3 regions of the Nocardioides sp. NPDC006303 genome follow, and region 1 is predicted to be linked to each of the others. Evidence: predicted binding sites of a transcription regulator. Region 1 holds the regulator's gene; each other region holds the start of a gene.

What was found. The regulator LexA, encoded in region 1, represses DNA repair genes until DNA is damaged. The targets are predictions, from matches to a motif close to TCGAACANNTGTTCGA.
Region 2: ABZY89_RS19660 (SAV_6107 family HEPN domain-containing protein) is a predicted target of LexA. The motif match lies at 1,533-1,548, and genes of this name have one in related genera.
Region 3: ruvC (crossover junction endodeoxyribonuclease RuvC) is a predicted target of LexA. The motif match lies at 2,522-2,537, and genes of this name have one in related genera.

The regions. Positions count from the first base shown of each region.
Region 1 is NZ_JBEXRR010000010.1:55,953-60,410, reverse strand. Features, by position in the region: gene nrdR (transcriptional regulator NrdR) at 1-369, opposite strand, end outside; gene ABZY89_RS10515 (hypothetical protein) at 767-1,663, shown strand; gene ABZY89_RS10510 (LysM peptidoglycan-binding domain-containing protein) at 1,776-2,153, opposite strand; gene lexA (transcriptional repressor LexA) at 2,336-3,103, shown strand; gene ABZY89_RS10500 (alkaline phosphatase D family protein) at 3,201-4,458, shown strand, end outside.
Region 2 is NZ_JBEXRR010000027.1:30,460-34,917, reverse strand. Features, by position in the region: gene dinB (DNA polymerase IV) at 1-113, opposite strand, end outside; gene ABZY89_RS19665 (methyltransferase domain-containing protein) at 147-950, opposite strand; gene ABZY89_RS19660 (SAV_6107 family HEPN domain-containing protein) at 1,000-1,461, opposite strand; gene ABZY89_RS19655 (hypothetical protein) at 1,631-2,224, opposite strand; gene ABZY89_RS19650 (DUF4126 domain-containing protein) at 2,368-3,003, shown strand; gene ABZY89_RS19645 (NAD(P)/FAD-dependent oxidoreductase) at 3,000-4,325, shown strand; gene metF (methylenetetrahydrofolate reductase [NAD(P)H]) at 4,345-4,458, opposite strand, start outside.
Region 3 is NZ_JBEXRR010000040.1:5,720-10,177, reverse strand. Features, by position in the region: gene pdxS (pyridoxal 5'-phosphate synthase lyase subunit PdxS) at 1-891, shown strand, start outside; gene pdxT (pyridoxal 5'-phosphate synthase glutaminase subunit PdxT) at 888-1,460, shown strand; gene ABZY89_RS23620 (YebC/PmpR family DNA-binding transcriptional regulator) at 1,581-2,348, shown strand; gene ruvC (crossover junction endodeoxyribonuclease RuvC) at 2,549-3,073, shown strand; gene ruvA (Holliday junction branch migration protein RuvA) at 3,070-3,669, shown strand; gene ruvB (Holliday junction branch migration DNA helicase RuvB) at 3,676-4,458, shown strand, end outside.

The DNA.
Region 1 (4,458 bases):
GCGCAGGTAGGCCACCTCGTCGAGCTCGCGCAGCGGCGCGAGGATCGCCAGCCCCACCTCGTTGCTGGGAACCTCGGCCAGCCCCTGGCTGCGCAGCGCCTGCTCGACCTCCTGGCCGAGGCAGGCGAGCTGGTCCTCGGTGACCGGCCGGCCCTTGCATGCCTTGCGTACGCCGTGCACCGCCTTGTCGCGGCTGAACGGCTCCGCTGCGCCGGAGCGCTTGGCCACCATCAGCTGCATCTGCTCGACGGTCGTGAACCGCTTCCCACATTCCTGGCAGACCCGGCGGCGCCGGATCTGGCCACCGTCCTCAGCCACGCGGGAGTCGAGCACCTTGGTGTCGCTGTGTCGGCAGAACGGACAGTGCACGGTAGAGCCCCTCTCGTGAGACCTGTGGATCCGGCCGTCTCATTGGCGGCCCGAGCCTGTGGAACCTGTGGATATGAGCGTGAGTCCCTGTGGAACAACACCCCCATCGCTGTGGGCCATCCGCCTGTTCATGTGAACTAGATGTGGATAACTACAGCCGTGTAACTACTAGATGTAGTGGTAACCGTACGCCCGCCCCCACGACGATGCAAGCGAGGGTCGGGTTTACCCGCGTGTCCGGCGTGTCGCCGGTCAAACACCGAAAGATTCCGGTTCAGCGGCGACGGACTGGCCTGGATGAGTAAGAATGACCCCCGTGACAAACATCTCCGGAGGAAATCGCGTCGGGTCGCGGAGAGGCACGCGCCCCAGAAGCGGTCCCCGGCCACCTTTCATCTTGCCTGCGATCGCGACACTGGCCTTCCTCGTCATCTGGGGAGTGCTCGTGTGGGTCGCCGTCGGTTTCGGGGCCGACGCACGGGGAGGCGATTCCGGCGCCTGGGCGAAGCTCGCCATCGCGGCGGTCGTTGCAGTCGCCTGCCTCTTCCTGACCTTCACCTTCGCCGGGAAGGCCTGGCGGGCCTTCTCCGGCTCCCCCACCACGCCACCCGCCGACGACTACGCCGGAAGCCACTCCAACGCCTACGTCGAGGAGCAGGACTACTCGGCCCCGGCCTACTCCGACCAGGCCTACCCTGAGCAGGCCTACCCGGAGCAGGACTACTACGGCACCGGCTCCTACGGCTACGACGACACCGGTTCGTACGGCCGGCACAGCTCCGACACCGGGAGCCAGCCGCCCTACGGCGACACCTCGAACCGCTCGGCCTACACCGACACCGGCTCCCAGTCGCCCTACGGCTACCCCAGCAGCGATCAGGGCTACGGCAACACCGGTAGCCGGGCCGCCTACGGCGCACCGTCCTACCAGCCGCCGACCAGCCCGCCACCCACCCCGCAGCCCTACTACTCGAGCCCGCCGACACCGACGTCGACGCCGCAGAGCACTCCGGGGTACGGCTCGCAGGGCTACGGCACGGACAGCTACCCCACCCAGCAGGGCGGCTCCCCGCAGTATCAGTCCGGCGCCTACCAGACCCCGAGCGGCTACGGTCAGACCGGCTCGCGTGCTCGACTGACCCAGGACCCCGCCGCAACCCAGGCGATGCCCACCCAGCGCCAGCCGCAGGACCCGCCGGTCGAACCGGACGACGAGTGGCCGCCGCGGCACGGCACTCGCAACAAGCAGTGGCCGCCGGCCGAGCCGGACAGCCCCTACCGCGGGCGCCACTGACCCGATACAGCGAGAGTGCTGCAGACGCTTCCCATCGTCTGCAGCACTCTCACTCTTTCCCCGGTAGCCGGCTGCCAGGGTCGAAGGAGCAGCCGGACAACTGTGCGGCGCCTCAGGGCGCGGTCGGAACGATCAGCGTCTGTCCGGACACGAGCATCGAGGACTCGAGACTGTTGAGCTCCTTGATCCTCTGCTCCATCTCCCGAATCGAGGAGTCGGTGCCGGCGACGGCCTTCGAGGAGATGTCCCAGAGCGTGTCGCCATCGCCGACGACCATCGTGTGGGCGGTGGAGGAGGGACTTTTGTCGGCACCGTTCTCCACCGCGAACGCCACCTTCGCCCCGATCAGCGCGATCCCGAAGAGCACGACGAGCGCGAATGCGAACACGACGACTCGTCCGCGACGAGTGAGCCGCACGGTCGAGCGACGCACCTCAGGCACCGGACGCGGCGGCTCGGCTACGGGCAGCACATAGACTGTTGCACTCATCTCACGGCCTCCTGATCACAAGTCTCTCGATCACGTGTTCGATCGAGCACATGTTCGAAGGTAGATCACGTGTTCGAACAACGCAAGTAGCGACCCCAAGAATTTTCGAACGCCGACACGCGCCGCCGATGAGGTCGAACAAATGTTTGATGTCGTGGTGCCAGAGGGACTAATGTGGTGACATGACCACGCAGAAGACAGGCACCGGATCAGGCGGTTCGAAGAAGAGCCGCGTCCGCGAGCTGCCCGACGGGCCGCCGGACGCGACCGGGCTCACGCCGCGTCAGCAGCGCATCCTCGCTCACCTGCGCGACAGCATCGAGCAGCGCGGCTACCCGCCCAGCATGCGCGAGATCGGCGCCGCGGTCGGGCTGACCAGCACCAGCAGCGTCGCCCACCAGCTCCGTGCGCTGGAGCAGCGTGGTCTGATCCGCAAGGACCCGAAGCGACCGCGCGCCCTCGAGGTCTTCCTCCCGGAGGTGATGGCCCACCGCAAGGCCATGTCCGGCGAGGAGCCCGAGTCGACGATCACCGCCGAGGCCGACATCAACCCCAACCCCGACGCCGCCATGGTCCCCCTGGTCGGGCGGATCGCGGCCGGTGGCCCGATCCTGGCCGAGGAGACCTCGAGCCAGCAGAGCATCGAGGACGTCTTCCCGCTGCCCAAGCAGCTGGTCGGCAACGGCGACCTCTTCCTGCTCTCGGTCTCCGGTGACTCGATGGTCGACGCGGCGATCTGCGACGGCGACTTCGTGGTCGTGCGCCAGCAGCCGACCGCCGAGAACGGCGAGATCGTGGCCGCGCTGATCGACGGCGAGGCCACCGTCAAGACGCTCTCCCGCAAGGACGGCAAGGTCTGGCTGCTGCCGCACAACGCTGCGTACGAGCCGATCGACGGCACCCACGCGACGATCCTCGGCAAGGTGACGGCGGTCCTGCGCAGCCTCTGAGTCCTGCGCCACACCTCCCGGAACCAGTCCGGGAACACTGCGTGAAATCCAGCCGCCGGCCCATGACAGGGCCGGCGGCTGCGTCGTTCCATGCAGCGTGACCCAGACGCAGATCGACCGCCGCACCCTCATCGCCGCCGGGCTGGCGACCGCCGCAGGAGCCGGAGCCATCGCTCTTCCCGAGCCCGCCGAGGCCGCGAGCGGCGCGCTCAACCACTTCCAGCACGGCGTCGCCTCCGGCGACCCGCTCCCGGACCGCGTGGTCATCTGGACCCGGGTCACGCCGACGGCGGACGCGACGCCGGGGTCCGGGCAGGGCAAGGAGGTCCTGGTCCGCTGGGAGGTCTCGCCCGCCGCCGACTTCGGCCGCGTCACCGCGAGGGGATCCCAGCAGACGGGCCCCGACCGCGACCACACCGTGAAGCTCGACGTCGCCGGACTGGCCCCGGAGAGCTGGTACTTCTACCGCTTCATCTACAACGGCCAGACCAGCCGGGTCGGCCGTACCCGCACCGCTCCGGCCGCGGATGCGGCGCCGGAGAACGTACGTTTCGGGGTGGTCTCCTGCTCCAACCTGCAGGCCGGCTGGTTCGCGTCCTACCGCCACCTGGCCGCCCGCGACGACCTGCACGCGATCCTCCACCTGGGCGACTACCTCTACGAGTACGGCCCCGGCGAGTACGGCTACGGCATGGCCAACGAGGACGTCCGGCCGCACGAGCCGGCCCACGAGATGCACACGCTGGCCGACTACCGGATCCGGCACGCGCAGTACAAGCGCGACGTCGACCTCTCCGCCGCCCACGCCCGGCTGCCCTGGATCGTCACCTGGGACGACCACGAGTCGGCCAACGACGCCTGGATGCTCGGCGCCGAGAACAACGAACCGGGCGAGTACGACTGGATCGACCGCAAGACCAACGCCAACCAGGCCTACGACGAATGGATGCCGCTGCGCGTCGGTGGCACAGCGACGGTGGAATCCGACGGCCATCTCCACGACCGCATCCACCGGCGGCTGCGTTTCGGCAACCTGCTCGAGCTGAGCATGCTCGATCTGCGCTCCTACCGCTCCCAGCAGGTCGCCCGCACCGACCTCGCCGGCGTCGACGACCCCGACCGCACGATCACCGGCGACGAGCAGCTGGCGTGGCTCAAGGACGGCCTGCTCACCGATGCTCAGTGGAAGATCGTCGGCAACCCGGTGATGATCGCGCCGGTCACCTTCGGCGCGCTCCCGAAGAGCCTGATCACCCCGGTCAACGACATCACTGGCCTGCTGCCCGACAACGGCATCGCCTACAACGTCGACCAGTGGGACGGCTACACCGCCGACCGCACCGAGCTCTTCGAGC
Region 2 (4,458 bases), on a different contig from region 1:
ACCGGCTGGTCCCAGAGCTCAGGTTGGTGCCTGATGGCCACCGATACGAAGAAGGCGTCCATGTCGACATGGAGGATCGGGGTGGCCTCCGGAGCGCCAGCGGAGGAGGTCACCCCGATCCTCCAAGGGCGCGGACAAGCGAGCCGTCAGCGAAGCGAAGCGAGCAAGTGCACCTGCGAGGCCAGCGGCAGGTAATCAGCGCGGGTAGAAGCACGCTGCTCGAGCTCGACGAGCGCACTGGTCGCGCCAGGATCGACGTCGAGCAGAGACCCGGGAACGTGATCCACGAAGACACGTACGCCGCGAACATCCGAGACCGCGAAGCCGGCGGCCTCGAGCAGCCCGGTGACCTCGTCGAGGGCGAAGCGCCGACCCGAGCGCCCCTGCGGAGCGGTGTCGTCGAGAAGCTCGGCCGCTTGCGCGAAGTGGCCGGCCAGAGCGCGGGAGAGGACGGCGGCGGTGCGCTGGGCGACCAGCAGGCTGAGCGTTCCGCCGGGCCGGAGCACCTCGCGGATCCCCGCCAGTGCGGCAGCAGGGTCGGGAACGACCTCGAGGACGCCGTGGCAGAGCACCACGTCGGCACCGCTGGGGTCGGCGACATCGGAGAGTGCGGCCAGGTCGCCCTGGCGCGCGTCGACGGAGACGCCGGCCTCGCGGGCCCGGCGGTCGAGCGCGGCCAGCGCATCGGGGCTGGGGTCGACGACGGTGACCCGGTGGCCGAGCCCGGCGATACGTACGGCTGAGGTGCCGGTGCCGCCGCCGATGTCGAGGACGTCGAGCGGGCCGGAGGCCAGGACCGGGTCGAGCGCGTCCCAGACGGCGACGGTCCGGGCGCCTGCCCGACGACTGGTTGGAGACGACGGGAGCGAGGCCGAACGGCGAGCTTGCTCGTCCGTTCGCGCCGAGCGAGGGAGTGACCGCGCGGAGCGCGGAGCGGAGCCAGCTGACATGGGGCCAAGCGTAGGCCCTGCCTCCCACCCTGCGTACGCCACACCTGGATCAGCCCACGAGGCGGTCGTGGCGGAGCGGGGTGGCCTGCGAGGTGTGGGCCATCAGCCCGAGCGACTCCTCGACGACGGCGAGGAACCGGTCGGCGTCACGCACCTGCTCGTCGGCCTCCTCCGCGGTGACCGCACGGATGGAGCCGGCCTCCGCAGCGGCGCGCTTGGCGGCGCCGGCGGCGAAGTAGTCGGCCCACTCGGAGAGCTCGGGCGCGACCTTCTTGAGGCGGACCCAGGCGTTCCACGGGCGACGGCGACCGGCGCGGCTCGCGGCCTCGACGGGATCGGTGCGGGCGGCGATCAGAGCGGCGGCGGCCTGGAGTGCGGCGACGTGAGCGATGGCGTACCTGCTCGGCACGTCGTCGGCCACGATCGCCTCCGCGAGGGTCTCGGTGGCTCGGAAGAGGTAGCTGTGCGTCGTGGCCGGCAGCAGATGCATCGGGTCGTCCTTCTCGCTCACGGTCGACCCCGCAGTGGACGGCTCTGGCGGGCGTCGGGGGTCGAGGACGACGCCCGCCAGAGCCTGGTTGTTCGAACATCTGTTCGAACACGTGATCAAACTACACCCCACCACCGACAGTCACAAGACGTTTCGGTGGCGGGGCGTGTCGAGCGGTGCTGCGGGTCGCTCAGTCGTCGGCGACGGCGCCGCGGATGAGGTGCGGCGGGTGGATGTAGCGGGTGTTGGCCGGCAGCCACATGACCACCAGCAGCCCTGCGGCGATGACGATCGCGATCGTGGTGAGCACGCTGATGATCACCGGCGGGCCGGTCAGGATGCCGCCGACGCTGGCCACCGCGGAGATGAACACCAGGAACGTGATCACGATGCGGGCCCACTCGAAGCCGTTGCGGAGGAAGACCGCGAGCACACCGAGCATGCCGGCCATCACCCCGAACAGGGTGATTGCGGGGGCGATGAACGCCGGCGCGCTGACCCGGTTGTCGGTGGGCGGATTGATGAGGGCCTCGAGCCCCTCGGTCTCCAGGATGCGCTTGGCCGAGGCGTTGCCCTCCGCCCACGCGCGCACCAGGTCATCGGAACGCAGCACCATGACCACGACCACGACGGCGCTGAACGCGATCAGACCGACGATCAGCCGAACCGCCCACGTCATCTCGCGCGGCACGGGCTCAGCAGCGAGGGCGGCGACCTCGTAGGCGACCTCCGGGTCCTCGTTCACGACCACACCTTCGTTCTCGTCGGGTGTCGTCATGGTCATCCGGTCTCCTTGCGACGTGGGGGGAACTCTGCGTTGATCAGCCCATTCTGCCGCACGGTGCACAACGGAGGTAAATACGGGATCGCGTGCGCTTGGTCTCGGGCCAGGTCCGAGCTGTCGGTGTCGTACGCCAAGATGTCTCCATGGAATCTCTAGCGCTGACCTTCTCCAGCGGGTGGGCCAGTGGCATCAACGCCTATCTGGTCGTGCTGGTGCTCGGCGTCGTGCAGCGTACGACGGGGGCCGAGGAGATCCCTGACGTGCTCGGCACCTGGCCGGTGCTGGCGGCCGCGGGGGCGATGTTCGCGATCGAGTTCGTCGCGGACAAGGTGCCCTACGTCGACTCGACCTGGGACTCGATCTCCACGGTGATCCGGCCCACGATCGGCGCCGTGATCGGTGTCCTGCTCGCCGGTGAGGCCGACTCGCTCAACGCGGCCGTCGGCGGCGTCGTGGGCGGCACCTCGGCGTTCATGTCCCACCTGGTCAAGGCCAGCGAGCGACTGGCGGTCAACTCCTCCCCCGAGCCGGTCTCCAACTCGGTGGTCAGCCTGGCCGAGGACGGCCTCGTCCTCGGCGTGGTCTGGTTCGCGACCGAGCACCCGCTGGCCGCCGCCGGCATCGCCGCGGCCCTGCTGGCGGCCGGGCTGGTGCTGGTGTACTTCATCATCCGCACCGTTCGCGGGGGCTGGCGCAGGCTCACCCGCCGCGGACGACGGGGTGCACCGCCTCCGGAGGGGCCCTCCGACGGCACTACCAAGCCCTACCCCGTCCAATGACGAGCATCGTCGTCCTCGGGGGCGGGTACGCCGGGATGGCCAGCGCCGCCAGGCTGGCCAAGCTCGGCCACTCGGTGACCCTTCTCGAGGCCTCCGGTCAGCTAGGCGGCGCCCTGGTGCCGGTGCGTGAGGAGGGGTTCGCCTGGGACGCCTCGGCGACCTCGACGCTCCTGCCCGCGGTGATGCGCGACCTGTTCCGCAAGTCCGGACGGCCGGCCGAGCGTGAGCTGGAGCTGGTGCCGATGGACGTCATCCGCGAGCACCGGTTCGCCGACAAGACCTCGGTGTCGGTGCCCGGCGGCACCCGCGGCGCCCAGCTGGCGGCCTTCGACGAGCTGGGCCCGGGCATGGGCCAGCAGTGGACCGACTATGTCGCCAGGTTCAGCGAGGACTGGGAGGTGCTGCGCCAGCACTACTTCGAGGTGCCGTGGGAGCCCTCGGCGCTGCCCGCGGCCGTCGCGGAGCGGTTCCGGTCGCGCGAGACCCTCCACAAGCGGCTGCGCAAGACGTTCAAGGACGAGCGGCTCCGGCTGGTCGCGGCGCACCCGTTCGTCGCGGCGGGGCAGGAGCTGCGTGACGTACCTGCCTGGGCGGGGCTCACCGCCTATCTCGAGCAGCGCTTCGGCGCCTGGCGGGTCGAGGGCGGGATGGGGGTCGTGGCCGAGGTCCTCGCCGCCCGGATGGCCACCCGCCGGGTCTCGGTGCAGACCGCGACCCGCGTGGAGGACATCGTCGTACGCGACGGACGGGCGGTCGCGGTCAGCACCACCGCCGGCGAGATCGATCTCGGCGCCGACGGAGCGGTCGTGGTCGCCTTCGATCCGCGCTCGCTGCCGGCGCTGCGGCCGCTGGTGGAACGTACGTTGCCGGCGATCCCGCCGATGACGTTCCACCTCGGACTCTCCTCGCTGCCCGAGCACCTCGTCGATCTTCCCGACGAGCTGGTGCTCCACGGCGAGCCCACCCTGGTCGTACGCACCCGCGGCCTCGCCCCCGAGGGGCAGCACGCCTGGACGATCCACTCCCACGGCAAGCTGATGGAGGACGTCCTGCTCGCGCTGGCGCGCCACAAGATCGACCTGCGCGAGCACGTCGTGCACCGTGTCGACCTGGGCGCCGCCGAGCTCGTACGCCGCTGGCGCGGGTCGCCGCTGGGCGTGAAGTGGGCGGGTCGCGGGACGGTGTTCCAGCGCCTCGGGCCGCGCACCCCGCTCCCCAACGTCTACGCCGCCGGCGCCCACGCCACGCCCGGCTCCGGGCTGCCGTTCGCCGGGCTCTCGTCCGCGCTGGTCGCGCAGTCGGTCGGGCCCGCCGAGAAGTGAGCCGAGAAGTGAGCGCGGCCTAGACCGTCACGTTGAGCTTGGCGAAGATCTCCAGCGTCGCCTTGGAGCGGTTGAGGGTGTAGAAGTGCAGCCCCGGGGCGCCTCCGTCGAGGAGCTCCTGGCAGAGCTCGGC
Region 3 (4,458 bases), on a different contig from region 1:
ACAAGCATGAATGAGACGGGAACCTCGCGGGTCAAGCGCGGGATGGCGGAGATGCTCAAGGGCGGCGTGATCATGGACGTGGTCACCGCCGAGCAGGCGAAGATCGCCGAGGACGCCGGGGCGGTGGCGGTGATGGCGCTCGAGCGCGTCCCCGCCGACATCCGCGCCCAGGGTGGCGTGAGCCGCATGTCCGACCCCGACATGATCGACGGCATCATCGAGGCCGTCTCCATCCCGGTCATGGCCAAGGCCCGGATCGGCCACTTCGCCGAGGCCCAGGTGCTGCAGAGCCTCGGGGTGGACTACATCGACGAGTCCGAGGTGCTGACCCCGGCCGACTACGAGAACCACATCGACAAGTGGGCCTTCACCGTGCCGTTCGTGTGCGGCGCGACCAACCTCGGCGAGGCTCTGCGCCGCATCACCGAGGGCGCGGCGATGATCCGCTCCAAGGGCGAGGCCGGCACCGGCGACGTGTCCAACGCGGTCACCCACATGCGTACGATCCGCCGCGAGATCCGCCGCCTCGGCGCCCTCGCCGAGGACGAGCTCTACGTGGCCGCCAAGGAGCTCCAGGCTCCGTACGAGCTGGTCAAGGAGGTCGCCGAGAACGGCAAGCTCCCGGTCGTCCTGTTCACCGCCGGCGGCATCGCGACCCCCGCCGACGCCGCGATGATGATGCAGCTCGGTGCCGAGGGCGTCTTCGTCGGTTCCGGCATCTTCAAGTCCGGCAACCCGGTCCAGCGCGCTGAGGCGATCGTCAAGGCGACCACCTTCCACGACGACCCCGACGTCGTCGCCAAGGTCTCCCGCGGCCTCGGCGAGGCGATGGTCGGCATCAACGTCGACGAGCCCGCCAGGTCGATCCAGTTCGCGGAGCGCGGCTGGTGACCACCCTCGGCGTACTCGCCCTCCAGGGCGATGTCCGCGAGCACCTCGCCGCTCTCGACCGCCTGGGGGTGAAGGGAACGTCCGTACGCCGCCGGGAGGAGCTCGACGCGTGCGACGCGCTCGTCATCCCCGGCGGTGAGTCGACGACGATGTGGCGCCTGGCGCGTACGTTCGAGCTGCTCGACCCGCTCCGCGAGCGGGTCCGGGGCGGGATGCCGGCGCTCGGTACCTGCGCCGGCATGGTGCTCCTGGCCGACCGGCTGCTCGACGCGGCCCAGGGCCAGGAGACCATCGGCGGGCTCGACATCACGGTCCGGCGCAACGCCTTCGGGCGGCAGACGGAGTCGTTCGAGACCGACCTGGAGGTCACCGGGCTGGACGAGACGGTCCACGGCGTCTTCATCCGGGCGCCCTGGGTCGAGGAGATCGGCCCGGGTGTCGAGGTGCTGGCGAGCGTGGGGGAGCACCCCGTCGCGGTACGTCAGAACCAGCTCATGGCGACCTCGTTCCACCCTGAGGTCAACGCCGACGACCGGCTGCACCGGCTCTTCGTCGACACCTGCTGCTGACGGTGACGTACGGCACGTAGTTAAACTGGGTGTCTGCTGCCATGTGGCGCCCCGAAATGGGTAGAGCGGTGGTGGCACGACAAGCATCAGCGACGACGCGGGGCAAAGGACGGTTTCCAGATGAGCGGCCACTCCAAGTGGGCAACGACGAAGCACAAGAAGGCGGCGATCGACGCCAAGCGCGGCAAGCTCTTCGCCAAGCTCATCAAGACGATCGAGATCGCGGCCAAGACCGGCGGTCCCGACCCGACCGGCAACCCGACCCTCTTCGACGCGATCCAGAAGGCCAAGAAGCAGTCGGTCCCCAACGACAACATCGACCGTGCGGTCAAGCGCGGTGGTGGGCTCGACGGCGGCGGGGTCAGCTATGACACGATCATGTACGAGGTCTACGGCCCCCAGGGCGTCGCGCTCCTCATCGAGTGTCTGACCGACAACCGCAACCGGGCGGCCATGGAGGTGCGCACCGCGGTCACCCGCAACGGCGGCACCATGGCCGACCCGGGTTCGGTCTCGCGGCTCTTCGACCGCAAGGGCGTCGTCGTCGTGGCGAAGGCGCAGGAGGGCAAGGAGGTCTCCGAGGACGATCTCCTCGAGGCCACCCTCGATGCCGGTGCCGAGGACGTCAACGACCTCGGTGAGTCCTTCGAGATCGTCTCCGACCCGTCCGACGTCGTCGCGGTCCGCACCGCGCTGCAGGACGCCGGCATCGACTACGACTCCGCCGAGGTCCAGTTCGTCGCGAGCATGGACATCCCGGTCGCCGACGCCCCGTCCGCCGAGAAGGTCTTCAAGCTCATCGACGCCGTCGACGACCTCGACGACGTACAGAACGTCTTCTCCAACGCCGACATCCCTGACGAGGTCATGGAGACCGTCGACGCCTGACCTCCTCGCTGGTCGAGCCGGATTCGTGAGGAACGAGCGAATCCGTGTCGAGACCAACACGGTTCTGTCGAGCGGACAGAGGACTGTGTTGGTCATCTCGACAAGCTCGATACAACGCTCGACACGCCTCCGCCCAGGGGCTCCGGCGGCTCGACCAGCGATGCCGGTACGCTACGAACAGACGTTCGATGGAGGTGCTGATGCGGGTGCTTGGGATCGACCCCGGCCTGACCCGGTGCGGGATGGGCGTGGTCGACGGGTCGCTCGGCCGGCCGCTGTCGATGGTGGACGTCGGAGTGATCCGTACGTCCTCGGATCTTCCCGTCTGGGAGCGGCTGGTGAGCATCGAGAAGGGCATCGACGCCTGGATCGAGGAGCATCAGCCCGACGCGGTCGCGATCGAGCGGATCTTCGCGCGCTCGAACGTCTCCACGATCATGGGTACGGCCCAGGCCAGCGGCCTCGCCATGGTCTGCGCCGCCCGGCGCGGCCTGCCGGTCGCCCTGCACACGCCCTCTGAGGTCAAGGCCGCCGTGTCCGGCAACGGCCGGGCCGACAAGCAGCAGGTGACCGCCATGGTGACCCGTATCCTGCGGCTCCCGACCCCACCGAAGCCTGCCGATGCCGCCGACGCGCTCGCGCTGGCCATCACCCACCAGTGGCGCGGAGGCGCCCAGAACCGCATCGAAGCCGCGGTGGCCGCGGCAGGGAAGGTACGCCGATGATCGCGTCCGTGCGCGGCAAGGTCGCCGCAGTCAGTCTCTCCACCGCCGTCGTCGAGGTCGGCGGCATCGGGATCGAGCTGCTCTGCACGCCCAACACACTGGCCACGCTCCGCACGGGTGAGGAGGCGCACCTCCCGACCAGCCTGGTCGTGCGCGAGGACTCGCTGACCCTCTTCGGCTTCACCGACACCGACGAGCGCACCCTCTTCGAGCTCCTCCAGACCGCCTCCGGCGTCGGCCCGAAGCTCGCCCAGGCGATGCTCGCCGTCCTCTCGCCCGACGGCATCCGCCTGGCCATCGCGGGCGAGGACGCCAAGACCCTCACCAAGGTCCCCGGCATCGGCCAGAAGGGCGCCCAGCGGATCATCCTGGAGCTCAAGGACAGGATCGGCGCACCGACCGGCACCACTTCCGCCCCAGCGCGCGCCACCACAGCGGCGCCGTGGCGCGACCAGGTCACCGAGGCCCTCGTCGGCCTGGGCTACAACGCCCGGGACGCCGACAAGGCAGTGACCGCGATCGAGCCCGAGGCCGGTGACCAGGCCAACATCTCGTTGCTGCTGCGAGCGGCCCTGCGCACCCTTTCGAAGGCATAAGGACCCATGCACGAGGACGATCTGGACCGGGCCGAGGAGGACTCCCGCTTTGATGGGTACAGCTCCTCGCTCACCATCGCCGAGGCCGACGGCGACGACCGCGCCGTCGAGGCCGCGCTGCGCCCGAAGACCCTCGACGAGCTGATCGGCCAACAACGCGTCCGCGAGCAGCTCGGCCTCGTCCTGGAGGCGGCACGGCAGCGGGAGCGGGCCCCCGACCACGTACTCCTGTCCGGGCCGCCAGGCCTCGGCAAGACCACTCTCGCCATGATCATCGCGGCCGAGATGTCGGCGCCGCTTCGGATCACGAGCGGCCCGGCGATCACTCATGCCGGCGACCTGGCCGCGATCCTGAGCGGGCTCAACGAGGGCGAGGTGCTCTTCGTCGACGAGATCCACCGGATGAGCCGACCAGCCGAGGAGATGCTCTACCTGGCGATGGAGGACTTCCGGGTCGACGTGGTCATCGGCAAGGGCCCGGGCGCGACCGCGATCCCGATCGACCTGCCGCCGTTCACGCTGGTCGGAGCGACCACGCGCGCCGGCCTCCTTCCCGGCCCGCTCCGGGACAGGTTCGGGTTCACCGGCCACCTCGAGCTCTACGACCCGGCCGACCTCGAGCTGATCGTGCGCCGCTCCGCGGGCCTGCTCGACGTCACCCTCAAGGACGACGGCGCCGCCGAGATCGCCGGCCGCTCCCGAGGCACTCCGCGGATCGCCAACCGGCTGCTGCGCCGCGTACGCGACTATGCCCAGGTCAAGGCCGACGGCACGGTCACCCAGCAGATC